Regions from separate parts of the Paenibacillus tundrae genome, predicted to be linked through region 2. Evidence: riboswitches for the same ligand, from Rfam matches in the RefSeq annotation. Region 2 holds a riboswitch; the other holds the start of a gene.
The links. Region 2 has a riboswitch for glycine ahead of gcvT (glycine cleavage system aminomethyltransferase GcvT). Riboswitches for the same ligand answer to the same signal wherever they lie in the genome.
Positions count from the first base shown of each region.

Region 1: another riboswitch for glycine. It lies ahead of sdaAB (L-serine ammonia-lyase, iron-sulfur-dependent subunit beta); the one in region 2 lies ahead of gcvT (glycine cleavage system aminomethyltransferase GcvT).

Region 1 covers NZ_CP145605.1:479,194-495,288, reverse strand. The annotation lists gene V6W81_RS02320 (PAS domain S-box protein) at 1-602, opposite strand, end outside; gene V6W81_RS02315 (acyltransferase family protein) at 934-2,073, shown strand; gene V6W81_RS02310 (acyltransferase) at 2,174-2,737, shown strand; gene V6W81_RS02305 (ABC transporter permease) at 2,959-3,693, opposite strand; gene V6W81_RS02300 (ABC transporter permease) at 3,694-4,404, opposite strand; gene V6W81_RS02295 (ABC transporter ATP-binding protein) at 4,401-5,315, opposite strand; gene V6W81_RS02290 (sensor histidine kinase) at 5,388-6,929, opposite strand; gene V6W81_RS02285 (response regulator transcription factor) at 6,926-7,609, opposite strand; gene V6W81_RS02280 (alpha-glycosidase) at 7,918-9,672, shown strand; gene sdaAA (L-serine ammonia-lyase, iron-sulfur-dependent, subunit alpha) at 9,871-10,809, opposite strand; gene sdaAB (L-serine ammonia-lyase, iron-sulfur-dependent subunit beta) at 10,799-11,488, opposite strand; glycine riboswitch at 11,601-11,736, opposite strand; glycine riboswitch at 11,741-11,866, opposite strand; gene V6W81_RS02265 (MFS transporter) at 12,232-13,506, opposite strand; gene V6W81_RS02260 (PH domain-containing protein) at 13,563-15,194, opposite strand; gene V6W81_RS02255 (PH domain-containing protein) at 15,187-15,681, opposite strand; gene V6W81_RS02250 (LolA family protein) at 15,718-16,095, opposite strand, start outside.
Region 2 covers NZ_CP145605.1:4,948,648-4,964,742, reverse strand. The annotation lists gene gcvPB (aminomethyl-transferring glycine dehydrogenase subunit GcvPB) at 1-1,438, opposite strand, end outside; gene gcvPA (aminomethyl-transferring glycine dehydrogenase subunit GcvPA) at 1,516-2,871, opposite strand; gene gcvT (glycine cleavage system aminomethyltransferase GcvT) at 2,868-4,004, opposite strand; glycine riboswitch at 4,249-4,347, opposite strand; glycine riboswitch at 4,351-4,474, opposite strand; gene gcvH (glycine cleavage system protein GcvH) at 4,815-5,207, shown strand; gene V6W81_RS22290 (hypothetical protein) at 5,623-6,060, shown strand; gene V6W81_RS22285 (cysteine-rich CWC family protein) at 6,591-6,899, opposite strand; gene V6W81_RS22280 (endonuclease MutS2) at 6,960-9,062, opposite strand; gene V6W81_RS22275 (helix-turn-helix domain-containing protein) at 9,600-11,936, shown strand; gene V6W81_RS22270 (ABC transporter permease) at 12,287-13,240, shown strand; gene V6W81_RS22265 (carbohydrate ABC transporter permease) at 13,285-14,157, shown strand; gene V6W81_RS22260 (extracellular solute-binding protein) at 14,227-15,726, shown strand; gene V6W81_RS22255 (glycoside hydrolase family 88/105 protein) at 15,750-16,095, shown strand, end outside.

The DNA.
Region 1 (16,095 bases), 2.1 Mb from region 2:
ACGGATACATCTAAAGGATCAGGGTAATCCCCTGGATAACAGTAGTCTTTGAAGGACTTACCCGTCACCTCTTCTGGTCGATAACCAAGCAAAGGATACACCGAGGGAGACACATACAACAACTCTCCATCTAGCGAACATTTCGTGATGAGATCCTGTGCATGTTCAGCCAGAATCTGATACTTTTCTTGTGTCTCGTGAAGCTTACGCTCCACTTCAATAATCTCGGTTACATCCTTGGCAATGCCATATATGCCCACGACTTCCCCTTCTGCCGTGATCGGCACATAGGTAATATCCGCCTGTCTCAGTGAGCCATCTCTATGATAGAACTTGAGAGAGTTACTGACTGAACGTCCAGCCAGCACTTCATCAATACATTGTTGACGTGATTTCTCGCTATCCGGTGGACAGAGATGTTCCCGGTTCATGCGAATTAAGTCTTCAAGTGTGTGCCCTGAAATCCGCTCAACGGAGGGATTAGCATCAATATAGTTTCCATGGATATCCATAACATAGATGGCATCCGGGTGGTTAAAAAACAAGGATTGGTGTGAACTTCCCTCAGAAATAATTCGTTTTAGGGTTTCCGTTTTATTCATTTCCAAGGCTTACCCCTCTTTTCTTAGCCTAAAGCTTCTTATAACAACGACAAATAACAATTTGGTTATAACTAGGCTTACCCTCGAATAACCATGTAAACACGCCTAGAAACAACTTTTTTTATTTTAACAGATTCCAGTATTTTTTGAATTAATATCTCGTCTTAATTTCTCAAAATCTCTCTATAAAAAAATGGAAACTCATTCAATGCAGTATCATTACATATTCAGACGTTCATTGCTCAAGAAAAGATTGTTCCAAATTTATACAAAATTAACGATACATTTTGTATCAAACAAGTTATAATGGATACAAAAAAAGGATGTGCATATGTCAGTGAAAAAAGAGAAATTAATTGAAATTTATTTTCTCCGAAGTATCTCATGTCTAGCCATCGTACTCACACACTCGATCGGTTTCTCCACCAAATTTTACACCGACCTATTACATTCATCGCACGTCATTGGAAGAAACATTTTGGATAGTCTGAACCTTCTTCTCAAATTCGGCACGCCAATGTTTGTCTTTATCTCCATTCTCCTACTCTCCTACTCATACCGCGACGGAATTCGAAAGGGATTTCTCCTCAAACGGTTCAAGTACATCTTCATTCCATTTCTTATTTTCAGTGGAATATACAGCGGACTTGCTGTATCTGGATTTCTTGATGCCGAGAATCGGAGCTTCGGGAGCCTACCCAGCGTACTGTTCCAACATATCTTCCTAGCAGGATTCCACGGATACTTTGTAGTGATTATCTTTCAATTCTACATACTGTTCTACCTGTTCAAAAGACATCTCGACCAATGGAACCCCTTAACTGTAATTACAATCTCATTCATCATAAATATCGCTTATCTTGGATTTTTCAATTTTGTAGGCAAAATTGAAAGCATCCCGCTATCTGGCATCATCTGGAGTAGCTTTAATTGGCTGCCGTTTGTCGGCTGGTTGTTTTACTTCTCACTCGCCTACTACTGCGGTCGAAATATAGAACAATTCAAAACTCTTCTTGCCAAACATAAAATCTGGGTCAACACGCTTCCATTGGTTCTGATGGGAATTGTATTATTCCTGTACCATAGCGGAGTCCTTCCTGTCTCTGATTCCAAACGGATTGATATGCTCTTGCTCACGACCTTTCTCTTCTTCGGACTATATCAATTCGCAAGCCGGCTTCAACGCGTTCCACGAAGCTTACTGCTCATCAGTGATTACTCCTTCGGGATCTATCTGGTTCACTGGTTCTATCTTCATCTGGTGGCACAGTTGCTGCAAGCTGCTTCCTTATCATTAGGGTATTTCACGATTCCTGTTCTGTTCCTAGGCGCTCTCACTTTCTCCATCTTCACTGTGTATATACTCAATCGCGTTCGCATTGGAAAATTCGTGGTCGGTCAGATTGGGAAGGGACGAAGTGCTACTCCTGTTCAGGTGGAGCGCAGCACAACAGGAGAAGTACCTGCCTAAGCTTAGAATTTCAATTTGGGTCTGACAATCATGCCATTAGGCATATTTCGTAATCCAAAGTGGACTTTTTGATAAACCTCTAGAAGGGATGAAGTTGAACATGGTATTTCCGAACAAGGTGAAGATTGCATATGGTAAGATGCGGGGATGGGCTGTGTTCGGAAAAATACAACCTACACTTGGATTACTGCCGAGAATAAGAGGCAAAGTGTATTTGAACAGATCGGGAGAACTACAGGTAGGCAAACGACTGAACATTATCGGGAAACCTTGGGGAACCCAGCTTACGGTAGTCAAAGGAGCACGTCTAACGATTGGTGACGATGTGCTAATTAACGCAGGTGTAGGAATAGCGGCCAATATTGAGGTTGTCATTGGTAACCATGTAATGATTGGGCCACGCACAAGTATATTTGATAGTGCATATCACCGAATTGATTCTCTGGATGACGGGAGTGAGATGGCACAGCGGATTACGATTCAGGATAATGCTTGGATCGGAACAGGGGCTCTCATTCTTCCTGGTGTAACAATTGGCAAAAATGCCGTGGTTGCTGCCGGAAGTACCGTCACCAAAGATGTGCCTGATAACACCCTCGTGGCGGGAGCACCCGCCAAAGTCATTCGGGAACTAACCATCCATGACGGATGGATTAGAAGATAGAACATAAGCTCGTGCTATAAAATGAAAAAAAGATCCCCTTCAGGCATCACGTAGATCATGTCTGCGTGATGTGCTTGAAGGGGATTTCCCTTTGAAAAAAGGGAATCCAAAAATCTGGGGATAACAGCGATCAGAAGGTTACTCTGTCATCGAAGTGGTAAGTGTAAACCTTCTTTAGTCGAACTTATATATACGGAGAAGGAGCAAGGGAGCACCTTCCATCAGATCTCTTTTTTCTTGAAATAGAGTATACCTGCGAGGATAAAAAGAATAGCACTTCCACCAACAACCGTCAGCATCGTCGCCAGTGGAACGTTGTAAGCTCCAAATCCCCCGCCCTCCATCGGTGCCATAAGAATGACCGGCTGCGCCCACGGATAATAAGGGCCAAATGTCACCGAGTTCACAATCAGAATATTCGGTACCGTTAGAGCAAAGTTCAGCGCTAGCGGGGCGGCAAAGCTACTCCAGATCAAGGACACCAACAGTTGCAGAGCAGCGAGCGGCACACATGCGAACAACCCAAGTGATAGTTTACCTGCAATTAGTCCCCACGGTATTGGTTCCGTTATACCATGAACGAGACCTGCCAGCATAATGGCTGCGAATAGCAACACTTGCGTAGCTGCAAGGAGTAACAGCACTATGGTGAGCTTGGCAGCATATACACCAGTGCGTGTAAGCGGTAAGACCAGCATCTGCTTCCACCCTCCGCCCGAATGTTCGAATCGGCAGACAAATGAAGTAAATACGCCGGTCAGAATTGGAAGTAGCAGCAGGCCATGCAGGAGAACCATCGCACCCAATAACGCTTCCCATTGCCCAGAAGGCGTTGCAAGCAGCCCGATAAGCAGCGCAATTAGTGGGCTCAGCAGAATCAGAAGCCAGATGGGTGATTTCCCCATTTTTAACCGTTCAGAAGACAGAATACGGAAATAGGTTGTCGCAAAGCTCATCTACGCCACATCCTTCCGACTGAAATGCACCATGCCCATCAGCATAATCAAGATACCTACACCTAAGCCCAATGCAGGATAGATCAAGGAGCCTTTCCATGCCATCATCGACCAAGCCAGCGGGAAATGTGGTGAGATCGTCAGAGAAAACATACCTGTTACTGCAAGAACAATACCAAACGTTACAGGTAAAGCCTGATTTTTAGAAACCATGGTCAGCCATAACTCGACCGATAATACAGGCAGTGCCCCTGCCAGCGGCAGAATACCTAATTTAACAATCGATATCCACGGAATCACACTTGCGTCGAACCCGAAGATCAATCCCAGACCGACAGTACCAATGGACAACAGTAAACAAGAAATGATAAGCAGCACACATGTCATAATGAACTTAGCTAAGTACACCGCTGGTCTTGAAATGGGTAAAGCCAATAGCTGCTTCCATGAGCCCTGTTCATGTTCCACATTCGCCATCATGGAACTGATAATGGTTGCTCCTAACATGAGCGCCAGGGGGACAAAGACGATGACATTCTCTAGCAGACCTTCCCATAGGTCACCGCCATAAATACCTTTTAGATAGTCCAATCGCAATCCAAAGTTTAACGCCTGCATCAGTGTAAGACCAATCGGAGCTAGGAATACAAGAAACCAGATGCCCTTGCCACGAATCTTAAGCCAATCCGATGATAAAGCACGCCCCGTCATACGGTCGCCCCCTCACCAATCACCCGCATAAACAGGTGTTCCAATGATTGGCGATGTTCCTCTACACGATAGATGGCATGGTCATGCTCAACCAGACGTCTTACTAACAATGCGATAGCGCTATTATCCATGTACGGGAACGTCAGCACGGAACCTTGTCGTTGACCGAATTGTCCTTGCTCTCTAGCGAGCTTAATCGCGTCTTCCGGTTCGGACACCGTCAATTGAATTGAGCTACCCGTTTGACTGTGTAGATTAGCGATGGTATCCTGTAGCACCATTTTACCCTCGCGAATAATGCCGACTCGGCTCGCCATCTGCTCTACTTCACTTAATAAGTGGCTGGATACAAGAACCGTAATCCCGTGTTCCAGCGGCATGCGTTTGATCAGCTCCCGGATCTCCTGAATACCTGCTGGGTCAAGCCCATTCGTAGGTTCGTCCAAGATCAATAACTCAGGCTCACCCAATAGGGCACTTGCGATACCCAGACGTTGCTTCATCCCCAGGGAATATCCTTTCACGGGACGTTTGGCATCCCGAGTCAGATCAACGATGGAAAGTACCTCCGCAATTCTCGACTTCGGCACGTTAATGATCCGGCGTAACGCTTCCAGATTCTCCACCGCATTCAGATGACCATAGTACGAAGGATACTCGACAAGTGATCCTATACGCCGCAGAATATCCATGCGATCTTTGCGAATATCTTGGTCGAAGACTCGAATAACGCCCTTTGTTGGCTTAATTAAGCCTAGTAGCATACGAATCGTTGTTGTTTTGCCCGCACCGTTCGGACCTAAGAAGCCGTAGATATCTCCTTTTTTGATATTCAGATCAAGCTCACGTACTGCTGCACGATTACGATATGTTTTCCATAGATTAGCCGTTTGAATAATGTTATCACTCACTGTTTAATCACCTCGGATAACATCGTAACCCGCCAAGGTTAAAATCAACGTTATCTGAAGTTTAAGTTTAGTTTAAAAATGAGTCTTGTCGCCTTTCGCTCCTGAACCGCTATAGAGATAGGTTCGAACCCCTTCAGCTGAACTGTCCACTTTCTTGCGAAGACCCATCTCACGCACCAGCAGATCAACGATGGATAGACCAAGCCCCGTTCCCTTCGTTCCTGTATCCTCCAGCATACCTGGGCCGTGATCCTGAATCAGAAGAGCCGTCTGTCCTTGAACCTGCTCTGTCGAGATGCCAATATATTTGCCGGTTGCTGCATAACGGACGATGTTCTGAAACAGATTATCGAGGATACGACGCACGCCTTGTTCATCTACCTGCCAAAGTAGAGGCTCGTCCGGTAGATCAATGTCGATATCAAACTGTTCCTTTTCCCATACTGGATACCATGCCGCAGCCGCCTCCCTAACAATCCGCAGCATATCCTTCTCTGCCAGCTTCAACGTATACTTTCCACTTGTCAGCAGGTTGTAAGATAACATGTTGTCGATAAGTCCACCAAGGTCCTCCATCTTGGCTTCCATTCGCAGTAATGAACTATTGCCGGTATGACTTAGCTCCTCTTTGTGCAGAGCGTGCATATGCCCTCGAATAACCGTCAACGGTGTGCGAAGATCATGGGAAAGTCCCGCAATGAGACGTTTACGAAGCTGCTCTTCTTCTCTCTCCCGCTGCCGACTGTCCGTAAGCTGACGCACCATATCATTGAATGACTCTTCCAGATGACCAATCTCATCCTCTCTTCGGATATCGACAGGTAGCGGAATGCCTTCCTTCCCCGGTGCCATCATTGCGGTCTGTAAGCGAACTAACCGTTTGCGAATGCGAGCGAAGAAGAGAATCGACATCAGAATGAAGAACAGAAAGATGATGCCCATGAATAACCCTAAGTACAGGAGCTCCATCGGCCAGTTATTTTGTTGTTTCTGCATCAAGTAACGAGGAACCTCAATTACCATGAAGCCTTTCCCCTTATCCTGATCGCCGCCTTCAATAAAAGAAACCACCGTGAGCGGATCTCGATACGTCGCTTCCTTCATAAATTGCAACGTACTCGCCGCATCCCACACCGTTGGCACTTGCGTCACGATGGTCTTCTCGTCATCCATCGTCCATCTCAGCGTCTTCATGACCATATCGCCTACCGACACTTCTGACAGCGTTACTCCCTCACCGACTAACATAAAAACCGTATCCCCACGTTCATCCACACGATACATGGAAGACTTCGGATACTTGTTGTGTAGCTGCTTGATCCGTTGATCAACCTCGGTTGAATTGGCATCGCCTAATTTCATCGCTTCTTTGGACCAGAGGTTGCTAATGTGGTTAACGTCACCATACGGTGCATCATTGTTATAGCCATTGTTCACCACAACCACGTAAATAATAGATGTGATTGGAAGAACGACAGGCACAAATAAAATGGCTGCCAAAATAAGAAACATATAACGGGACATTAAGGATCGTCCAAAACGAAGCTTTTTCTTTTTCACAGACTTCTGCTCTTGTTGCTTGTTGACCTTACGTGAGCCTAATCGCCACGTCATGGCTTCTTCACGCGGTAACCGACACCACGGATCGTCTGAATGATGGTCGGATTAGCTGGATCACGCTCCAATTTCTCACGCAGATGACGAATATGTACCATTAACGTTTTGTCCCCATCCAGATAGGGCTCATTCCAGACCGCTTCATAGATTTGCTCCTTCGTTCGAATCATGCCCATGTGCCTAAGCAGGTACGCAAAGATATGAAACTGTTTCCCAGATAGAATGACTTCCTCTTGCGTAAGCTCATTCACAATCCGGTTATCCTTCTCATAGATCGACAGATGATCGAGTTTTACAACTTCATCCGCAATAATATTCGTCCCAGCCTTACGCAGTTGGACTTCGATTCTAGCTGCTAGTTCATCCGGGTGAAAGGGCTTCGTGACATAATCATCGGCAAAATCAAGCCCGTGCAGCTTATCATCAATCGACGTTCTGGCCGAGAGCATCACAATCGGAATAGTAGGATGTTCTTTTTTGAGTCGCTGTCCTACCGTAAATCCATCCAGACCCGGAAGCATGACGTCAAGGATAATCAGAGAGCAGCCTTTCGCCGCCTCCGTTGCACCTTCACCACTTTCCAGCCAGATTACCTCATATTCACGTTCTTCTAAGTCTGCTCTAACCCATGTCGCAATTTCGACTTCATCTTCAATGTATAATAGTTTCGGCTTCATACGCTCGATTCGTTTCCCTTCTTTACCCTTTGGGTTAAATATATATTTGAAGCATATTAAAGAATGTTCAACATGCCTGCTTTTTGAACCTGCACGATTAGGGCAAGCTTGTTGTATTCAATCAATACAAATGCATGACATCGGGGTACTGCGCCCCCTCTACATTCCATTATAACCTAATCACTCATCTGGGAAATGTTACATAAGCACGGGGTGCTCTGCATCATTTAGAGTAGTCGACCACATTCGAGGGATTACGATCCAACATGCCAACATACGCTGTGTGTTACGACGGGAGGATACTTACTATGCTGCTGGAAGCCATCTATCATCAACCGAAACGCAATTGGGCCTACGCCTATGACAAGGATACTGTTCGCTTGCGTCTACGCGCCAAAAAGAATGATCTCACCGAGGCACACGCCTTGACTGGGGACAAATACGCATGGGAACAAACGAAAGAATTAATTCCTCTAACAAAGTATACGTCGGATTCGATGTTTGATTATTACGAAGGGCAAGTACGCCCTCCTTATCACCGTCTGAAATATGCTTTCCTCCTCAAAAGTGGAACGGAACAAATCTGGATGACCGAAACCGACTTCCAAGAGGAAGAGCCGGATGAGCCGGGGCGAATGTTTCAGTTCCCCTACATTCATGAAGGTGCTGTATTTACGCCACCTGCTTGGGTGAAAGATGCCGTCTTTTATCAGATCTTCCCCGAACGCTTCGCGAATGGCAATGCTGAACTTAATCCAGAGAAGGTGGAGCCTTGGGGCGGTGAGCCGACACCATTTAATTTCTTCGGCGGTGATCTACAGGGCGTCATTGACCATCTCGATTATCTCAGCGAACTTGGCATTAATGCGATTTATTTCACACCGATCTTTGAAGCGACAACCAATCATAAATACGATACCGAAGATTATATGCGGGTAGACCGGCACTTTGGAGATGCAGAGACCATTAAACGGCTTGTGCAGCTGTGCCATGATCGTGAGATTCGTGTCATTCTAGACGCGGTGTTCAACCATGCTGGGAAGACATTTGCACCATTCGTCGATGTACAGCAGAACGGAGCAGAATCCAAGTATAAGGACTGGTTCCACGTCCATGAGTTTCCGCTGGATGTGAAGGATGGCATTCCGACGTATGAGACCTTTGGCTTCGAAGCCCATATGCCAAAGCTAAATACAGAGAATCCCGAGGTGAAAGCCTATTTGCTGGAGGTTGCCGAGTATTGGATCAAAGAGGTAGGCACCGATGGCTGGCGGCTCGATGTCGCTGATGAAGTAGACGATGCCTTCTGGCGAGATTTCCGCCGGGTCGTGAAGGCTGCCAATCCGGAAGCCTATATCCTTGGCGAAGTGTGGAACGAATCGTCTGCTTGGCTGCAGGGCGATCAGTTCGATGCATCGATGAATTATCCGTTTACCGAAGCGGTCAATCATTTCTTTGTCAAAAATACAATGCATGCTGAGCAATTTGCCAATTCCATAGGTCGTCAACTATCCCGCTATCCTCATCAGGCGAGCGAGGTCGCTTTTAATTTGTTAGACAGTCATGACACGCCCCGCTTGCTCACTCTCTGTGAAGGGGATCAACGGAAGATGAAGTTGGCTGCGTTATTCCAATTCAGTTTTATGGGTGCGCCATGTATCTATTACGGAGACGAGATTGGACTAGACGGTGATCATGACCCTGGTTGTCGCAAATGTATGGAATGGGACGAGACGAAGCAAGACCGCGAACTGTTCGACTTTTATCAAAGACTTATTGCACTCCGTCACGCTCATCCCGCTCTACGCGCAGACGGTACCATTCGATTCCTACAAGCACGCGAAGGCGGTAGCCAGCTTGTCATGGAACGTCAGAATGAAGAAGAACGCATTCTAATCTTGTTCAATCGGTCAGAAGAAACTGCCATCGTTGAGCTAGAGACGGAAACAGATGATTGGAATGAGCTGTTTGGCGAGAAGCACCGGATCGCGTTAGAGGATGGCATACTTGCGATCGAGCTTCCTGCCTACGGATATGCGGTGTTAAGCCTGGCTCTGGAATAATATGGAGTTCGGGCGAAGCTTCATCCAGAAGCCTTGCATGATGTCAGCACTCGGCACGGGGCGGATGCTACAATTGGCACACGGTACGAATTAGACACAGTACAACACTACCCTTATGCCAGCTTTTCGTTTCGAACCCATGTACGCCAAAGAGGCGCCAGCAGAAGGTTACTACGCTGCTAGGCGCCTCTTCCTATGTTATTCTGAAGCAGAATCCGCTGCCCCGTCTGTTTCTAACTCTGGTTCCGGTGCACGTTTTGCCTTCGGTTTAGCAAGCTTCTCCATCATTTTCCGACCTGTCGGGGTCTGAGCCAGTCCCCCCTGAGCTGTCTCCCGGTGCCTGCTTGGCATAGCACTACCTACTTCAAGCATGACATCAATGACTTCATCTGACGGAATGGCGCTACGTACTCCGGCAAGCGCCATATCAGCAGCCGCTAGAGCGGTTACGGCTCCTAGTCCGTTACGGACGATGCAAGGAATTTCGACGAGACCTGCGACTGGATCGCAGATGAGACCGAGTGTATTTTTTAACGCCAAACCAACCGCATGAACGACCTGCTCTGGCGTGCCTCCACGTAGCTCCACCATAGCACCCGCTGCCATACCAATCGCAGAGCCCACTTCAGCCTGACAGCCACCCTCAGCACCGGAGATAAACGAATTGTTCGCAATTACATAACCGATCGCTCCAGCACAGAACAGTCCGTTGACCAGGTGCTCGTCACTCCAGCCAAAACGCTCTTGGGAACTGATGAACACACCTGGAATAATGCCGCACGAACCCGCTGTAGGGGTAGCAACAATTCGCCCCATGGATGCATTAACTTCAGAGACACACAGGGCATACGCCATCGCAAGTGCCGAAGCATCACCTGAGCAAGTCTCTCCTTTACGAATGTATTCCGCCATCCTCTTGCCGTCTCCACCAGTCAGACCACTACGGGACACCGTATCTTCATTCAGCCCTTTATGAACCGCTTCCTTCATCACCTGATAATATTCCGACATCTGCTGCACAACATCTGCTTCCGGTGTATTCGTCTCTTGGACTTGTTCTTCAATCATCAACTGAGCAATGGTCTTGGATTCAGCCGTGCAGATCGCATTCAGTTCATGCAAATGCTTAAATCGCATCTGGACTCACTCCCTTCTTCAAATCTATTACACGAATATCCAGCACATGATCCAGCAACTTCAAACGGCTTAACATATCCGGGTCTGGTGCCCCATCCATCTCCATTGCAGTCAAGGCTTCACCATCCCGAGCTTTCCGGTCTACCTGCATATAGCCGATATTCACGCCTGAGGAGCTAATCGTAGACGTGACAGATGCGAGCACTCCTGCTTTGTCAGCATGACGCAACACCAATGTTGGGAACTCCCCGCTGATCTGGACGCGAAAATCATTCAACGCGTGCACCGATACACTGCCGCCGCCAATGGACGCACCGATCAATGAACATTCACGGTCACCGTGCCACAGCTCAATTTTGACCGTATTGGGATGGGGCGCAGGCAGGCCACTTGTGAAAAACTCAACCTCTATACCCGCCTGTTCTGCATACTCTTCAGCATCTGGTATTCGCGGATCGTCTGTCGCATAATCAAGCAATCCACCAATGAGAGCAAGATCTGTACCATGTCCTTGATACGTATCGGCAAACGATCCGTATAATGTCAGCCGGGCGCGCTCTGGCGTGCAACCCAACCACTGACGAGCTATTCTGCCGAGCCTCGCCGCTCCAGCCGTATGTGAACTTGAAGGTCCTGTCATCGACGGACCAATAATTGAGAAAACATCTTTAAAACGCATCCAAAAACCCTCCATTTGTATTCGTCATGTCCATCCAGATACTCAACCATAATGTTCCATTATTACTGAATGATGACATCAAAAAAGGACAGAAGAAGGCCTTAAGCCCTCTCTCTGTCCTCGATACCTGAGAGTTTCATGATCAACAGCGTTCAGTCGATACAGTGCATGCCTTGTTCTTACACATACTGTACCAGGCTGTTTAATCATATACCCCTTGGGTGGCGCATCATGCGCACTCTCCAGAGTTGCGTCCAACGATGGTACATTTACCTGAGAGATTAACCGCCGCGCCGGGTGCGCAGGCAGCTTGCTCCTTCGGTGCCTGATCGCAGGCCATCTTACTCAGCTCGCACAGGTCTCTCCCGCTCGTTATCATTCGCTGTATTAAAATCATAAAACATTTAGTCATCCGACGAAAACATAATCTTACTCATTAAGAGTAATCGACCGCAAGTTTCATGTCAATAAACTTAACGATTTGTTGTCTCTCCACCACATGTAAGCGTTAACTACTGTGAACTTTTGTCACATCGTTGTATTCAACTTACTCATTTATCTACATCTCTGTTGTTAATTCTATGTATGTTCAGGTGTGTCCTAAGGTTCGGGTATTCAGGCAAACTTCTCTCTGAATCGCCCCATACGACACACCCCTGCTCCAACTTACTTACTTACTTACTTTCTTTCTTTCTTGTCGAGCTATCTCACTTATGCCGTTCGTTCTTCAACTTCAGTCTAACCTACTTCATTGTCGCACTCTTTGTCACAGCCTCTTGATAATATGAACTTCTTGAAGGAAGCAAACTAGTAATCCATAAAATAAGTGCCACTAACATCATCGCTGCCGAGACAACCGTATACACCAGACGAAGAGATAGATACTCTGCCACTACCCCTGCAATCAAAATAGAAGCTACCTGAAGCGCGCTCAGCATCAGTCCAATGACACTGCTCATCCTGCCCATGAGATCTACTGGAACATTATTTTGGTAAAAGGTGACCAGACCTGTGTTGGCAAGTGCCGAACACAATCCAAGCAGGATAAAGGCGAACGCTGCCAGCTCGAAGGAAAACGAGCGTGCAAATAGGAAATAACCAAGCGAGACCATAAGCACGCCAATCCCCATCATATGACGGATCGGAATATGTTTGGCGAGCAGGGTGACAAGCAACGAACCGACTAGATAACCGATGCCGGTAACACTCATCAATGCCCCATATTGAGATTCAGACAAGTTCATCACCTGACGAATAAACACAACTTCCTGTGCATCCAGCGACATACCAATGACGAGAACAATCTGAAATATGACGTATATCCCGACAACGTAACCGCTCTTGCGACTAAACCTCAGCACAGCTTGCCAGTCCTGAGCGATGATCCGTGGTGACAATCTCGACTTCCCACCACTCTGCTCACCTATACCCAGTTTCGGTAACAGCATAAGAATCAGAGCGGACACGGCAAACGAAACACTATTCACGTAGATCGCTACTGCGGGGGATAAATAGAACAATAATACACCAGCTACAGCAGGCCCCGTAATAAAAGCTCCCGAGCTAATGAGTGCCTGCATCGAATTAAATCGCTTGCGCCGCTCAGCCGGTACAAGCCGAGTAATGTACACCTGGGAAGAGGGTACAAATATCGAGGATGACATACTAATTAGAAACATTACAGCATACATCATCCACAGACTTGAAAATAAGGGAAGTGTGGCTACCAGCAATGCCCGCACAATATCCGCACCAATCATCAACTGGCGTTGATCGTAGCGATCAATAACACTGCCTGACCAGAACTTGGTGCATACTGAGGCGATTGGCGAGATGATCCATAATCCCGCTACAGCCGCTGGAGATTGCGTCATGTTCAACACCATCAGGTTGATAGCCACAATGTATATGAAATCACCCAGATTAGATATGCCAACCCCACCCAATAACAGTCCAGCATGCTTCCAACCACCAGGCTTGTTACCAGGCTGCTCTATCCGCTCCTGGCTGTTCTCCATCTGTCGTTTCCCCCTCGACTTTTAATTGAAAGAAGAAGTACCTATTCGTTGATTAGTCACGGCTTAGGCTTACTGCGTACAGCGTACTGAGCAGCTTGATACATCCAATTCTGGACGGCAATTGCATGAGCTTGATCCAAGAAGGTCGCCTTCCAGCCGCCACGGTTTACCATTAATGTTGCCTCTACGGTTAGTAATGACCTAGCACGTTGACGGGATGTTGCTATAGCATTCACTGTAACCACATGGGGGCGGCGCATTAACACGGTTAAACGGGAGATCTGCCGATGGCGGATCAACAATTGCTTCCCATATATGTTCAGCCCTTCATCCCTGTAGCGTGCATATCCCCACAAACCGAACACAGGCAGTAGTAAGAATAACCCCATACCCACCATGCCAAAATATATCGTTCCTGCGATTCCAACCAGCATGGCAATCAGCAGTTTCCAACGGAGAAACAGCCATAGCGCCCGTGACGGCGGCTTCGCTATATCTGCTTGTAATTCATATTGTGGCACGATGCTTGCAAGCAGTTCGTTCACTTCACGCATGGGTAGCAGCGGGTGAAGCATCATTTTTTTCTCCTTCTCGGAAGTCAGTACATAAATCTCAACCTCCGCATACCCGAATGGTTGACGCAGCAGTCCTTCTCGAATAGCTACTGCCTGCACCTTGGTAGGTGAAAATACATGCTTTTTGCGTTCTAGCAGACCCGAGACAATGGAGATATTCCCACCCTCGCGTTCTACCGTGAACCCAGCATACTTAATTGTAAATAACACCGCTGATAGAATCCAAGCGAGTAAAAACATGAGAGGAATAAGACCTAGCCACCATATGGCCGGCAAACTCCCCGCTTCCTCCACTAGACGTCGATAAAAATGATCTGGTAACAAATCATCTGCGAAAGAATAGGTTCCTGTGGCAAAAACGAGAAGAAGCGGCAGATTCATGGTTGTTAATGCCCCCACGAACAGTCTACCGGCCGACAATCGCAGCAGCTGTTCCTGCTGCACAGGCACTTCCGTTTCAACAGGCTCTAGAACTTCTAAGCCCTCCACCCTGCTTGGTCTAGAATCTGCACCCGTCTCATGAACTGATCTTAGACCGGGTTCTGTACCATGCTCACCTTTAATTCCGGCATACTCACCATGGATTCCTATCTCGGTACCAGAAGTCTCCATCTGTTGTCCGGGTGTGACCGCAGCAGGCTCTTTCACCACAGCCTCACTCCGCTTCTGATACAACCACCGCTCCACTCGCTTCGCTTCATCAACACGTAGCGCCGGTAACACACCATCCGCCTCTTTACTGCCACCGGGTGTCTCAATCTTAAGTTGTGCGATTCGAAGGATGCGCTGAATTAGAGGCTGTTGTGTCTGTACAGCATGGATCCGGCTGAAATAGATAGATCTCTCTTCCCTTACAAACATCCCCCGCCGTAGCACGATGCGATCCTCTTGCAAGGTATAGCTGAATTTCCGCCATTTCAACCAGCCATATAGAAGAGAGGGCAGCAATACAACTGCAATTCCTCCTGCGTAGAGATACCAAGGGATTGCGCTCCAATTAAGTCCTTTGAGTACTACTAGAATGAAGAACGGCAGTAACGATTTCAGGACACTGAATAATGGAAACAAAATATAACTTTTGTGTAGACGCCTTGTTTCATTCAGTTCATTCATCTCGATCTTCCACCTTGGCTAAATGCCCGATATTTCGTTTGAGTTGCTCCGCTTCCTCACGCTCCAGACCAGCGATCACAAGTGTCGCTGCAGCAGTAACGATACTGACCTTAGCTAATCCATATTTACGCAGCAACGGGCCGCTCTCCAGCTCTACCTGCTGCACACGTGTCATAGGCACAATCGTATCGGTGATCCACAGCCAGCCGGAATGAATTTCAAGCTCATCCTCAGCAACTCGGAAACTGAAATAACGATATTGAAGAGCTGGCAGAGCCCAGCCAAACCACATGAAGGACAAGGTGAATAATCCGAGCGCAGCCCAGCCTGGCCACAACGTCCAATCTCTAGCCCATGCGACAATCAGATATCCAATGGCCAAAAGAGTCAACAGCCCATTGACCATAAGGGCCGTCAGGGCTGTAGCTTGTTTAACTTTTGGGTGGAGACGCCGCAGTTCTCTGTTGTTAAGCTCTGTGTTATCCATTGCGTGACTCACACTCTCCTACAATTCAAATTAAATCTAATTGGAAAGCTTCAGTTCCTTCGCCCAAGCCTGAAGCCTCTCCATCGTCCATTCTTCGTTCTCACCCATAATGGAGTAACGCAATCCATTCTCAGTCCATGATATGTTTCGTATGCTCTTCATATACGAACCCTCGGTACCTCGAATTTCCACCTTGGATTCATCGGGCAGCAGTGTATTATCAACATTTTCATCCGGCGCATTGAATACCGTTAGACTCACTTCAACCTTGTCGTTGTTAATGTAATACAAGGTCACTTCATTCCTGCCAAACGCTCCGCTTGATGAATACATCTCAATCCGTGATAGCTCCAACTCACCGTTCAGATCCTGCAAAAAGGGTTGTCCCAAAGCTTGCTCAGCTTCTTCCAGACT
Region 2 (16,095 bases):
CGTCCAGACGAGTTACAGGTGTGCCGTAAGGAGCATTAAGCACCAGTTCAGGTGTTTCTTCTGCTTCCTTCGCAATGCGGATCATCGTATCAATGAATCCATCGAGTGTTTCTTTACTTTCAGTCTCGGTAGGCTCAATCATAATGCATTCCTCCACATTAAGTGGGAAATAGACCGTTGGGGGATGATAGCCAAAATCAAGCAACCGCTTGGCAACGTCCAATGTACGAACACCATATTGCTTCAATCCACGGCCGGACATCACGAATTCATGTTTACATACACCTGGGTATGGAATTTCGTAATAAGGTGCAAGACGTGCCATCATATAATTTGCATTAAGCACGGCACATTCGGATACACGTCGCAGTCCCTCGGGGCCATACGTACGCATGTAAGCATAAGCACGTACCAAAATGCCGAAGTTGCCATAGTACGCTTTGACACGTCCGATGGATCGATCGCCTTCATAATCCAGAGCATAGAGGCCTTGATCATTTTTGATCACCATCGGTTTAGGCAAATAAGGCACGAGACGGCTTTTCACACCAACAGGGCCAGCACCAGGGCCGCCGCCACCATGTGGGGTACTCATTGTTTTGTGCAAGTTCAGATGTACGACATCAAAGCCCATGTCTCCCGGACGGGTAATGCCCATAATTGCGTTTGAATTAGCGCCATCATAATACAATAATCCGCCTGCCTCATGCACAATTGAAGCGATCTCCTGGATATCCTTCTCGAACAGACCAAGCGTATTAGGATTCGTAAGCATCAATGCAGCTGTGTCGTTGCCCACTGCCCCGCGAAGTGCATCCAGGTCAACAAGGCCATCCGCTCGCGAAGGAATGGTTACCGTCTCGAACCCAGCAACCGTTGCACTGGCTGGATTGGTTCCATGGGATGAATCAGGCACGATTACTTTGGTACGTACTTCACCACGACTTTCATGGTAGGCCCGAATCATCATAAGCCCCGTCCATTCGCCATGGGCGCCTGCAGCTGGTTGTAAAGTTACGGCATCCATGCCAGTCAGGCCAGCAAGATCCTTTTGTAGTGTGTACAACAGCTCAAGAGCACCTTGAATACTGGACTCATGCTGATATGGGTGGATTTTGGCGAATCCACTGTAGCGTGCAACATCCTCGTTAATTTTGGGATTGTATTTCATCGTACAGGAGCCGAGTGGGTAAAATCCATTATCTACTCCGAAGTTACGGCGGGATAGAGCTGTATAGTGACGAATGACATCGACTTCGAATACTTCAGGTAACGCAGCTGCTTCTGACCGTAGCATTTCCCGGGGAATCAAAGCTCCGGGATCTTGGCGAGGCACGTCACATTCCGGTAGGGAATAAGCCACACGTCCAGGGCTGCTAAGTTCGAATATGAGAGTCTGTTCAGGAGCAGGAGATGCTGTTGAAGCAGTATTCTTCAATTCGGTTTCGGTGTTCACCGGCGATGCAGTAGCAGGTGCTGACTCAGTTTGCCCTAGTGATGTTTTCGTTTCTTGGCTCACAACGATCCCTCCAATGCTCGTGCGAATTCGTCAATTTCTTCTTTGGTGCGTCGCTCCGTAACTGCGATTAACATATGTCCGGCAAGCTCGGGATACTCCCGGCCGAGTTCGTAACCACCGATAAAACCTTTATCCAGCAATGCTAGTTGCAGGGTATCAACGTTTGTTCCTTCAGGCAATTGAATGACGAACTCGTTAAACGTTGGTGCGTTGAAGGTTGCTTTTACACCAGGGATAGCTTTGAACACTTCGAGTGCATAATGACTCTTCTGCAAATTGAGATCGGCTACATCGATCATGCCCTGTCTTCCCAATGTGGACATGTACACGGATGCGCTGAGTGCAAGCAAGGCTTGGTTGGAACAAATGTTAGACGTCGCCTTTTCCCGGCGGATATGTTGTTCGCGTGCCTGAAGCGTTAATACGAAGCCGCGTTTGCCATTACGATCAGTCGTCTGACCTACGATTCGACCAGGAATACGGCGCATATGAGCCTGTGATACAGCAAAATATCCACATGTTGGCCCGCCCAGTGATGCGGCAATTCCCAAAGGTTGAGCGTCGCCGACAACAATGTCAGCCCCAAGCTTGCCAGGAGCTTCTAGCAGTCCAAGTGATATTGGATTGGCACTGACAACAAGTAGGCTTTTATGTGCATGAGCAAGGTCAGCTGCTTGTTGAATCGGTTCAATGGCACCGAAGAAGTTCGGGCTTTGAATCATGACTGCGGCTGTATCTTCTGAAATAGTAGCTTGTAAGGCATCCCAGTCGGTTACTCCGTTCTGATACCCGATCTCGACGATATCGAGACTTAGACCATGAGCATAGGCTTTCAATACTTGGCGTGCTTCCGGGTGGACGGTGCGGGATACGATCAATTGTTTACGGCGAGTAGCTGCTGCTGCCAAATTCCCTGCTTCTGCAAAAGCTGTCGCACCATCGTACATACTTGCATTGGCCACGGCCATGCCTGTTAATTCACAAATATATGATTGAAATTCAAATATAGCTTGAAGTTCGCCCTGACTAATTTCAGGCTGGTACGGTGTATATGCAGTATAGAATTCTGAACGGGAGATTACATGATTAATGACAGAAGGTATATGGTGGTCATAGATGCCTGCACCAAGAAAGCTTGCGTGTGTCTCGAAGTTGGCATTGGCTCCAGCTTGTTTGGACATATGACGTGTAAGAGCATATTCATCTAACCTAGAGGATACGGGAAGCTCGCCCTGATAACGAATCTCCTGCGGGATATCTCGGAAGAGATCTTCAATCGTGTCTACACCAACTGTTGCCAGCATAGCGCTCTGATCCTGCTCGGTCATAGGAATGTAACGGTGCTTGGTCATGCTTGATCAGCTCCTTGAGTAGGTGTCTTAGGCGTGCGTGTCCGTTTATGAAAAGGGGTCTTTACGACCTCGGCTTTTAGTTTTTTGCCACGAATCTCAATCTCCAGTGGCGTACCTAGCGCAGCATATTTGCTGTCAATGAGGGCTAACCCAAGATTCCGTTTCAGCGTAGGGGATTGTGTGCCTGTCGTTACTTCGCCAATCTGAACACCATCCGCGTAAAGAGGGTAATGGGGACGTGGAATTCCACGCTCCAGCACTTCGATACCGACTAATTTACGAGCAGGCCCATCATTTTTCTGCTGGGATAATACGTCGTGTCCGATAAAAGGCCCAGAATTCAGCTTCACAAACATACCAACCCCAGCTTCCAGCGGGGAGATCGTAGGTGATAATTCCTGTCCGTACAAAGGTAATTTTGCTTCAAAGCGTAGGGTGTCCCGTGCACCAAGCCCAGCCGGAACTAATCCGTGATCCTCCCCAGCATGCATCAATCCGTTCCATACCGTAGCTGCTTGATCTGCTGGAACATATAGTTCAAAGCCATCTTCGCCGGTATATCCGGTGCGGGATAACAGCAATTTTACACCGCAGACTTCCGCATTCTGTACAAAACGAAACGGCTCAATAGTAGCTACATTGATGTCCGTAACTTTTGTGAGAATATCAACAGACAATGGACCTTGCAGTGCTAGAAGGGCAGTCTGCTCAGAGTCATTTGTCATGGTTACCCCAGGAGCAAGATGTTCTACCAACCATGCCCAATCCTTATCGATGTTGGAGGCATTAACCACTAACATATAATGCTGTTCCTCTAGCTTATACACGAGCAGGTCATCCACCACACCGCCATCGGGATAACACATCAACGTATACTGTGCCTGACCGGGAACAAGTGCAGTTACGTCATTCGTGGTCATTTGCTGTAAAAAAGCCTCCGCTTGCTCACCCTGAACGGTGAATTCGCCCATATGGGATACATCAAACAGTCCAGCGCGTTCACGAACAGCCTCGTGTTCCTTCTGGATGCCACTAAATTGTACAGGCAGCTCCCAGCCGCCAAAGTCAATGCAACGTACACCTTCATACTGCTGATAGAGTGGAAAGAGTGGAGTTCTAAGTAAATCAGACATCGAATCACCTCTTCATTAGCCGTCAAGCGGCTGAATGTGTTGCATATGGATTATCATTGAAAGAACATGATCGTTATTAAAAATGGTATAAGTATGTTGATTAATGAATATTAGTCTTACTTAAAGCCGTACTTCTGAGATGCGTTATGCCGCACGGTCTGGTTCCTGATGTCATCTTTTTTTGGGAAAAAGGAAAAGGACAGGCCAAAGAACCGGCATGCCAGAAGCACGCTGTATTCTTAGGCTCTGTCCTTGGTACCTGAGAGTTACCCCGCCGCCAATGCAGCAGGTTTCCCCTTGGGTGATCGTAACGCCCTACCGGGCGGGTAGATGCTCTCCAGAGTTGCGTCCCGTAAAAGTCCTTTTGCCTGAGAGATTCACCGCCCGCTTGTCGGGTGGTTTACTCCTTCGGCGTTACCGCATGAACATCCAGATTCGGGTGTTTGGGTAATCTCTCCCTTTACATTCATCCGCGATATTGCACACAACGAAAACAGTTTTACTCCTTCCATTAATACGCGAATTGCATAGTAATGTCAAGAACAATGTCATCGGTTTTTAAATAAATACGAATATTAATGATTAAATATAAATTAATGTTCGGATAAATTAAAAGACTGCGCTTACTATTCCAATAATAACTAGTATATGTAAGTTCGTATTTTGATGAGCTTGTTTTTTAGTAGTGGAATACAAATAAATTGTGAGATATCTTGACATTTGAATCGAAAATATCATACGCTATGTTCTGGGAAAAAGGAATGGCTGAAGAACGCATGCACTCATTAATGAAAAGCGAGGCGGATATCGATGAGCGAATTGAAAAGTGATTTCCTGTACAGTGAAGAGCACGAATGGGTGCAGACCGTAGGGGAGGATACCGTACGTATTGGTATTACCGAGTTCGCGCAGCATCAGCTGGGTGACATTGTGTTTGTTGAATTGCCTGATCTTGAATCCAGTGTACAAGCCGAAGAGAGCATTGGTACGATTGAATCTGTCAAAACGGTGTCTGATTTGTTCTCACCGGTTAGCGGCTCCATTATTGCGATCAATGATGCATTACAAGATGCACCAGAGCTTGTAAATAGCTCTCCTTATGAAGAAGGTTGGATGATTGAGATCCGGGTAAATGGGGATTTGAGTGCAGCCTTATCTAAGCTCATGAACGCGGACGCTTATCGCAAACATACCGAGGATTAAACTTCGAATGTAATTGAACAGACCTATAATAAATATGAGCACCTTTTGTGGAACAAAGTAATCGCCTTTTGGGGAAGCTTTGAATCACGAGGGTGCTTTTTGTTGTGGTTTGCCGTGCTGAATAAGCATAGAAAGGATATTATTTCCTGATAAATGGATAGGTACTAAGTCCCTATTTTTGGTAAGGATAACTATAGTTTCAAAGGCAGAAAAGATGCCCATGATTGCCTATGGGACATGGAAGTTGATGGATGAACGTACAGCAATTGAATGACGTTATCTCATTTGGGGCTATCATCCTGAATTCACGGATTACAGTTGTTTCTCGTATTGAAGCGTCTATAATGACATATAAGCAAGGAACGACAGCATTCTTGAATTTAGAATTTAACAACATGTGGAGGTGTACAAGTCTATGAAAAATATCATTCAAAAAGTGTTGCTAGCTTCGATGGTTACGGCGGCTGTGTACCCGCTGGTTCCTGTCACTCTGAATCAAGCTTCTGCAAGTGACTACATTGGCACAGTTCCCCAACCTCAGTATTCAACGATTGCAACCTACACCATGGACAAAAGCACAGTAAAAGATTTAGCAGCGAACATGCGAGCTTTATCCAGTAACACAGCCATTCTGGCAGAAACGATTGCACCGATCATTGCGACCAAAATTTCACCTGTATTAGGGGGATATGTGTCGGCAGCGTCACTCGCAACAGCATTAAGCGTCAACTCACAATTGTCCACTGAGGTGTTATACGCAGCAGATCACAATATGAGAGTGAAGGTTGAGATCCAAGACCTGCCTTATCATACTTCATATTCAACACGGACAATCTTTACTGCTGTTAATTAACGATAAACTTAAATGAACAAATAGATTTTGGACAGTCTTCTTGTCTTAAGCATCCTTCAGTGTAGGTAGCGAACACCATGGATCTGTTACGAAGTCACTGCAACGTTGGAAGCTACAAATGAGATAAAAATAAAATCGTTAGACATCTTGCTCAACGTGGTTAACATAGGGCATAGAAATAAACAGCGCAGAGTGATGTTACAATCCTTTGCGCTGCTCGGCTACCAAGAGGAATTCATCTTCGCTCCAAACGCTAACGAACCTACGGCATCTTAATAGGCGGATTATCAACGTATGCAGGATTTAACGAACCTGAGTGTCGCTATTCCGTCATAGAGCGTTTTCAAAACCTCAAAATTCAACTGAATTTACGAAATAGTGCCTCTATGATTCGTTAGATTTCAGATCCCGGAAACTGAGAGCGAATAGCGTGTGTCAGATGCATTACATCAAAAAAACACTAAATGGGCTATCCCCGTCATATTTATGACTTATGGGACAGCCCATTTTTGCTACCAAGAGGATTCCATTTACCCCCGTGCCTTAAACTCTGCCAGACATGTCTGACAAATGCACGACTTTCTTCGTTGCTCCGCAGGAATCCTCTCGAACACGCCTTCAGGAAATACAGCGTGATTACACCAGCACTCTGAATGTGGTGCGCCAGCGGCATACGAACATCCATTGGCTTTTCCACAGAGGGGACAGACAAGTGGATTCATCTGAGCCTCCTTAAGATTTGCATTTGCATCACGATCTGCGCCTGCTTCTGAATCTGGGCTTAAGGTAGACTCCGATTTCAATTGTAATTCTGATTTTAATGTTAATTCTCTATTCAACTTGAACTCCACCTTTATCTCGGTCAGGTCTTTCTTACAGTATATCAGATACTGGGATTATCATTGTTGTTCAGGAGGCAGTTCAATCTGAAGTCCTTCCACATGTTTACGTCCCATAAGTTTACGCTTCTTCCGGTTCACTTTGCTCTCGAATACAATGTCGAGGTCATAGTTTTCAGGGTAGAGTTGATCGGCAGCGATATGCAGAGTCATTCTCTTCTTGTGAATCTTAATCTTGCGACCGCGTAGCATCACTCCGATATTGCCACGAGCATCCTCAACGTCGCATACAGTTCCGGTTTGATCAAGATACCCGATGTAGACCCGGTCTCCCTTTTGGAATACGTAGGCTTTTACAGCTGTCTCTGATTCTTCCGGTTTCATAGACGTAAGCACCGACTCTGCCACAGAAGGGGTGTTGGTAGGCACGAAAGGTTTGGCTATGTCAGTTACAGGATGTTTTTCTGTTGAATGTGAGCTTTTGTATGGCTTCTGTTCAGACTGGGAGGTTATGTGGTGATCCTGCTCTAATTTCAATAAGCTACCCGATTGAATTAATGGATCTTCTTTCGTTTCACCTGATAGGGTTGAAGAAGGTTCTGTGATCCATTTCTCTGTTGATGAATTGCTCTGTTGAATGCCCTGATCGGAGATGGACTTCGAACGATCGATAATGTGTTGTGCCATTCCTAGTTTCAGTGCAATGGCATACGCATAACTTTGTCCGGCTTCTCCAATTCGCAACCGATATAACGGCTGCAATGTTGCCGTGTCAAATTCCATCCGAGCATTTTCAAAACCTGGTGTAGCGGCAGCAAAATGCTTAATTTCTCCAAAATGGGTGGTGGCTACAACCGTTGCTCCCCGTCGATGCAGCTCTTCAAGCATGGCGATGGATAATCCAACTCCTTCCCCTGGATCTGTACCAGAAGCCATCTCATCAATGAGAACGAGTGTTGAGGAATTAGCCTGTTCCAGGATACCGATCATGTTGCGAATATGGGCAGAGAACGTGCTGAGTGCTTGCTCCATGCTTTGACCATCTCCGATATCCACCGCAATTTCACTGTATACAGACATCGTGCCACCTTCTCCAACAGGGACAAGCAAACCGGATTGCATCATAAGGGTGAGTAGTCCGAGTGTCTTGAGTGCTATTGTTTTCCCCCCGGTATTCGGCCCCGTAATAATGAGTGAACGATAGTTCGTGCCAATTGTAAAATCGAGTGGAACCATAGATTCGCCCATTAATGGGTGATGTGCACGTTGGATTTGAACTCTTCCTTCTGCATTAACTTGAACAACGCGTCCGTCCGTAGTGACCGCATATTTTGCTTTTGCCAGAAGAAAGTCTAGTATGCCTACCGTCTCGGTATTCAGAGCAATTTCACGACTGTATGACTCTGTGAGCGTGGTCAACTCACCAAGAATCTTCATCTCTTCTCGAGATTCATCTCCCTGTAGTGCCGCGAGTTCACTGTGAAGACTCATGAGTTCTACCGGCTCAATATATACCGTTTGCCCACTTCCTGATTCGTCCAACACACTGCCCTTGACCAGCTTGCGGAATTCCTTCTTGATCGGCAGAACGGTTCTTCCATGACGTTGACTAATGACATTTTCCTGCATGATGGAGCGATGTTTGCTGAGCAGTGAATCGAGCTTACGCTTCATTCGCTCTTCGTTAACCATCATTTTTTTACGGATTCGTGTAAGCTCTTTGCTCGCCAGATCTTGAATACGTCCGTTATGGATACTGCGTTCAATCTCACTGAGCAATGATTCCATCAGCATCATCGATGCAGCATAACGGCTAACGGTTGGAGCGATCTCGGATTTGCCCTCCATATATTTCATCAGCTGTGCACAGCTTCGCAGAAATTGTGCAAGATGACTGAAGTCACGTTCACTGAATAAATATCCTGTGCCTAGCAGATCCATGATGGTTTCCATCCCATCAAGGGATGGAATGGGGATACTCGCGCCGTAACGGAGCATAAGAGCGGCTTCTGCTGTTTCTTCTAGCCGCGTCTGAATCCAATGTACATCATTCATCGGCTTCATGTTGTGAGCATGACGTTTGCCCAAATAAGATCGCGCGCAGGAGGCTACGTTTTTTTGAATTTCAAAATAATTCAGTGTGCGTAAAGTGTTTTCGTTCATGGGAATCTCTCCTTAATATTAAATATGGTGTTGGGTTATACAGCTGACTTATTCCTGAAAAACGCAAAAAGGGCGGAGAATGAACAAACGTCATTCTCCGCCCTAAGCTGCATGGGAAAGCAGAGTCCAATAAGGCCTATAACAAAAAAATCCACGCTGAACACAGCGCGGAAATAGACCCGGACAAGTACAATCCCGGAGGCGATTTATGATATCCGCTGTTCTTAACTAAGTACAGGGATCTGGCGCATCATGAAATACACGTATGCCTGACGGCATATGCGAAATGAGAGGCCAAACTCCTGAATATGAAACTTGGTTAGTTAAGAACGCTCACCGACATCAAAATCTCTCCTTTGATTGAGGAATATGCAACTAATATAAACTGGAAATTACCTCAAAGTCAACCCGGAAGATCATCGTTCAGAAGAAATGAGTGGACTTGAATAAGAATGGGTTTTAAAATAACAATAGTAAATTAACCCAATGTAAGCGATATTATGAAATGGAAAGTTTGTAGAAGGAGGGTGCTCTTCTTTGCCAAAATACTTGCTGCGTCTGCTATGCTTCACCATGATCCTTGGAGCGCTTCCAGTCATCATTATTGGTTCTGTCTCGTATACGATTGCTTCACAGGATATTGAGCAAAAGGTGCGCGAGAGTAATCTGCAGATATTACATCAGACTCAGATGAGGGTGGAGCAGGTGCTGCGCAGTTTGCAATTATCATCTATTCAATACGTAAATTCTCCTTTGGTTTTGCAAGCGATGAAACATCCACTGGATAGTAGCGAATTTGAGCAAATCCGTGATCTGACATCTGGCTTTAACAATTTACAGGCAGTGACTAATATTGATCAGGCTTATTTAGTCAATCTTGATGAGGACTGGGTTGTTTCGATGCGTTCATTTGGCAAATTAGATGATTTTAGTATTCGGGATCGAATTGGCTCATATCTGAAGTATACGAACAGTTTATTCTGGGTGACGCAGAATGTAAACTCGGCAAAAGAAAGTGTACCTGTATCGGCAGGTGTGGGCGATTCAACACAGGAGATTGTTCCAGCACTCATTTCTTCGGACAATGTGGTTAGCATGGTGTTCAAAATCCCGATGATGCCGACGAACGTCAAACCGAAAGGATTTCTTGTGATTGATATTTCCGATACAGAGCTTAGCTCTTATTTGAGTCGGAATACGAATTCAGGAGATATGTATGTGCTTGATCGGGATCAGAAATTTTTCCTGAATGATGCGGATCAAAATGGGAAGTACACTGCACTGAATGAGGAAATTCAAGAAAAAGTGCAAGTAACAGGGCAGTCAGAAGGCTTCTTCAATGCAGAGGTAGAGGGGAACCAGGTGGCTGTTAGTTATAAACAGTCACAGCTTAACGGATGGTTGTACGTATCTGTTGTATCTCTTGGGCAGATTACTGCTCAATCTCAGAAAATTGCATTGGTAACGGGGGTGGCAACACTGGTGATGCTGGGATTAACCGGACTAGTTGCTTTTTACGGTAGCCGGCGGATGTATTCACCCATTTCGAGACTCCTTCAATTCACTAAAGGACTGGACTCTCCTATGGATTCCAAAGGTCGAAGACAGGATGAGTTCAGTTATATTGAAGAGCGATTATCGACCTTATTCAGTTCAGAACAGACCATGCGAGAGCAGATGAAGGGACAGCACGTTCATTTACAGGAATTTTTTATGACTAAACTATTAACAGGCAAAATATCGGAAGAGGACTTTAGATATCAGGGGGATCTATATGATTTTCCGACCAACTGGTCGAGCCTTGGTGTGCTTACACTGCAAATGGATACCATTGAGGGGACGCGTTATGAGGAGCAGGACCGGGATCTGCTGCTTTTCGCTGTAAATAACATCGTCGGAGAATGGCTTCCTCCGGAAATTCGGTTCACACCAGTCATGATTGATGACGCCCAGGTTACCGTTCTGGCCTCTGAACTGCATGATGAATTGCAACTAAAAGAATGGATGCACACTCAGGCCGAAGGCATACGAGAGCGTGTCGTCACATATCTGAATCTGCCCGTAAGTATTGGGATCAGCCGATCTTATCAGGCCATAGGCGATACACCGCAAGCTTATCAGGAGAGCCGGGAAGCTCTCCAAGGGCGAGTGAGCCTGGGTAGCCGTATTATTTTGCATTATGAGGATATTCAGCCGCGAGGTCAGACGGAAGCCGCCCTATATACACAGTTACGGATGATCGAAGATCAATTGGCTTCTGCGCTGAAGCAGGGTGATGTGGAGAAAACGGATGCCTACTTCACACAGTACTTGGGATTACTTGCAGATAAGAAACTACATTTCAGTGAGTATCCAGTCATTATGGTTCAATTGTTGTCCCGTGTATATCAATTAGTACAGGAGCAGGGTGGAGACGTGGCGGAAGTGTTGGGGGAGAAAGCCTCGATGGCTCGTCTGTTGAAGCTGTCTACACTGGATGAGATGACGAATTGGTTCCGCAAACGCTTATTCCAACCGGTCATCCATTTCTGGCGGGAGCAGGAAGAGTCTCAATACATGAATATCGCTCGAAGAATGATCCGATTAATCGAAGAGCGTTATGATCGTGAGCTGTCACTTGAGGCTTGTGCGGAGGAATTGAATTTTCATCCTGTTTATTTGAGCCGTGTGTTCAAGAAAGAAGCAGGCGTGAACTTCACAGAATATTTAGCCCAATACCGGATGGAAAAAGCCAAGACCTGGCTACAGACAACAGATCTGAAAATATCAGAGATTGCAGAGAAATTGAACTACACTAATCCGACGGCTTTTATTCGCACATTTCGTAAAATTACAGGCACGACCCCGGGGAAATATCGGGAACAACAACGGTAGAAATAGACCTGCTTCGCCTGCTATGGCGGGCAGGTTTTTTTTGAGGTAATGTGATGCGAATCATCTCTGAGCTAACTTTTGCCGCGGACAAGAACAATCAGAAGATTACAGCCTTGTTTTATGGATTGTCCTCATCTTTTCGCAGGAGTTAAGACAGAGATATTGAGGTTAAAAGCGGTTCATTACTGGTTGGAATTCAATTACACAAAAGCTGTAAACCCTTGCTACATAAGGGAAAACAAGAAGCTAAAATGAGACGATAGCCAGTGATGTGTTTATCCTCCACAATGAAGACATGAATTCAGGAAGTGATATTTTGTAATCGTTTCCAATGTGGGGAGGAAGACACTATGAAAGCCGAAACGGCGGCTCAGACACGGCCCGCTACCCGCAGTGACAAAAACCTACTGTGGAGGGACATCATCAAAAACCGGTGGCTCTATATTATGTTAATACCCGGTGTGCTTTACTTTATTATCTTCAAATACATACCTATGTATGGCATTACGATGGCTTTTCAGGATTACACGCCTTACAAAGGTATCCTCGGCAGTGAGTGGGTTGGATTTAAGCATTTTTCACGTTTCTTCGGGGAACCGCAGTTCTGGACTTTATTCCGAAATACGTTCTTGCTTGCCATCTATAACATGGTGTTTTTCTTCCCACTGCCAATTGTATTGGCACTGATGTTGAATGAAGTTCGTCGAGAACGTTTCAAACGATTCGTACAAACACTTGTCTATGTACCACACTTTGTATCATGGGTTGTTGTTGTTGGTGTGTTCTACATGTTGTTCACCACTGAAGGTGGTGCCATTAATGAATTGCTCTACAATCTGACGGGACAAAAGGTTGCCTTCTTACTTGAGCCAGGCTGGTTCCGTACCATGATTGTTGGACAATCCATTTGGAAAGAAGTCGGCTGGGGTACAATCATTTTCCTTGCTGCCCTCTCTGGTGTAGATACACAGCTCTATGAAGCGGCAAGAATCGATGGCGCCAACCGCTGGCGTCAGACGTGGCACATTACGCTGCCTGCTATTCGTAGCACCATTGTTATTCTGCTCATTCTGCGTCTGGGCAACTTCCTGGATACAGGCTTTGAACAAATCTTCCTGATGCTGACTCCGACAAACCGCGACGTGGGCGAGGTGTTTGACACCTACGTGTACACGAAAGGTCTGACACAGGCACAGTACAGTTACAGTGCTGCCGTGGGATTGTTCAAGTCGGTCGTCGGTCTGGCGCTTGTACTAGGTGCCAATAAGTTGGCCAAAAAATTCGGGGAGGAAGGCGTCTACTGACATAAAGAGCAGGCGCTCTTCACCAGACAGGAGTGAACATTAAGATGCAACAGGATAAAACGTGGGGCAATCGGATTTTCGACTTTCTCAATCATGGCTTGTTACTGTTAATCGGAATTGTGACCGTCATCCCATTCATTTATATTTTGGCGGTTTCCTTTACAAGCCCGAGTGAAGTAGCCAAGGGAGGATTCATTCTTTTTCCTAAAGAATTCTCACTTGCTGCATATCGCTATATTTTCTCTACAGATACCCTGATTCGTAGTTTGGGTGTATCCATTTACATTACCGTTGTTGGAACGCTGATTAACTTGTTGTTTACGTCACTTATGGCGTATCCGCTCTCAAGAAGATATTTGCGTGGACGTCAGCCGATCTTGTTAGGTGTACTGTTCACCATGTTATTTAGCGGAGGTATGATTCCGACTTACTTCGTCGTAAAATCACTGCACCTGACAGACACGTTATGGTCGCTCATGCTGCCTACGGCCATTAGTGCGTTTAACCTGATCGTTCTTAAAAACTTCTTCCAGGCCATCCCTGATGAACTGGAGGATGCGGCCAAAATAGATGGGTGTAACGACGTCGGCGTATTATTCCGTATTGTATTGCCTTTATCCATGCCGGCGATGGCAACGTTCTCCTTGTTTTATGCCGTAGCTCACTGGAACAGCTTCTTCAGTGCAGTTATTTATATCAACGATAGTCAGAAATGGCCGGTACAGGTATGGCTACGTGAGATTGTCATTCTGGCCCAGAGCCGGATTGGGGATACAAGTATCGAGGAAACGGAGATTCAGCCACTCACCATCCGTATGGCGGTTATCGTGTTCTCCACCATTCCAATCATGCTTGTCTATCCGTTCCTGCAAAAACACTTTGCCAAAGGGGTGATGCTAGGTTCGGTGAAAGGTTGAGTTGGCACATGTTAAGAAATCGGAACTTTAAAACAGTTAAAGCTGCATAAAAAGGGGAGGTTTCATTCTATGAAAGCAACAAAAAAGAAAGCCGTAGCCGTTCTGAGCACACTTGCACTGGTTACAGGTTTGCTCGCGGGATGCGGATCAGATGAGGGTCAGGCTGCTGAAGGCGGCGTGCAAAATGTATCCATTGCGATCGCACAAGTAGGGGATGTTCCGAGCAAGGACAATGAAGTACAAAAGAAGATCGAAGCGTACACCAATACGAAACTGGACGTCCAGTGGATTCCGGCTTCAGCATACAATGACAAAATCAATGTCATGATCGCTTCCAGCGACATGCCTAAAATTGTGAAAGTTCAATATAACCCTACGGTAACAAGTGCGATGCGTAATGAAGTGTTCTGGGAAGTCGGACCGTTGTTGAAGGATTATAAAAATCTGTCTGCACAGAACGAGCGCTTTTTTGACAACATCAAGGTTGAAGGGAAAATTTACGGCGTACCTGTATTCTCCGATATTGCCCGGGCAACCGTCATTTACCGTAAAGATTGGTTTGAGAAGCTGAATCTCAAAGTACCGACAACAGCAGATGAATGGTATGAGACGATCAAAACGTTGTCCACTTCTGATCCAGATGGAGATGGTCAAGACAATACATTTGGTTTGATGCTGTTCAAGCGTTACAACGAGGATCAATATTCCTTCACAACTCGTCTTGGTGTAAGCTTTGGCGCGCCAAACAAGTGGAAAGTAGAGGACGATGGAAGCTTTACACCGGAATTTATGACGCCTGAATATAAACAAGTTATGGATCTTCTGAAGCGGTTGTATGATGAGAAGCTGCTTAACCAAGACTTCGCAGTATTCGATTCCACTGAAGCTGAGAAGAAATACGATTCCGGTTTAGTGGGTATGCGTGTGGGTGTCGCACAGAACGGTAAAAGTCAGCAGGAACGTTTATCCAAGAACGATCCTGATGGTGTAGTCGATATTGCTGGCTTGTTAGGGCCAAATGGTGATCGCGTTGCAGGACAGACAGGTAACTCAGGCATTCTGGCCTTCCCTAAATCCACGGTGAAATCGGAAGAAGAGCTGAAGAGTTTGTTAGCATTCATTGATAAGTTGATGGATCCTGAAATGGCTACACTCTTGATGCGTGGTATCGAAGATAAACATTTCACCAAGGTTGGCGAAGACCAGGTAGAGATGAGCGACTTCGACGGTTTCCAACGTGAAGTGAAGCCGTATCGTGATAACTTCCCTTATGTCGAGGGCTACAATGTACCGAAACTGAAAGATACTGAGCTGGGTGAAAAAGGAACTGAACTCGCGAAAGCGCTTGCTGAGCATGCTGTCCCTAACCCTGCCCTTACGTTGTATTCACCTACGTATGGTGATCGCGGCGCGGATCTTGATCAGATGATTGCGGATGCACAGACCAAATATATTATGGGCAAAATCGATGAAGCAGGCTGGCAGAAGGAAATTGAGAATTGGGCGAATGCCGGTGGAAACAAAATTCGCGAAGAATACGCGGAGGACTACAAAAAGCAAGCTCAATAATGAGCTAGAAGCGGAGGAGCGCCATGAAAGAAACGTTACAATTTACGCCAGTGCGAATGGCTGAACAGTTCATGGAAAGTTATCGTAGCCATGACTTGTACTCCACCTGGCATTATGAGAATGGTTGTATATTAAAAGCATTAGAAGAGTTGTATACCCATACGGGGGAACAAAAGTATTTTGATTATATCCAGGAACTGATGGATCATTTCGTGCAGGAAGATGGTACGATTCGAACCTACGGTGTTGAGGAATATAACCTGGATCAGATTAATCAAGGCAAATCGTTATTTCTGCTCTTAGACAAAACGGGAAAGGAGAAGTATCGCCAAGCGGCTGACCTACTCATGGTACAGCTCAAAGGCCAGC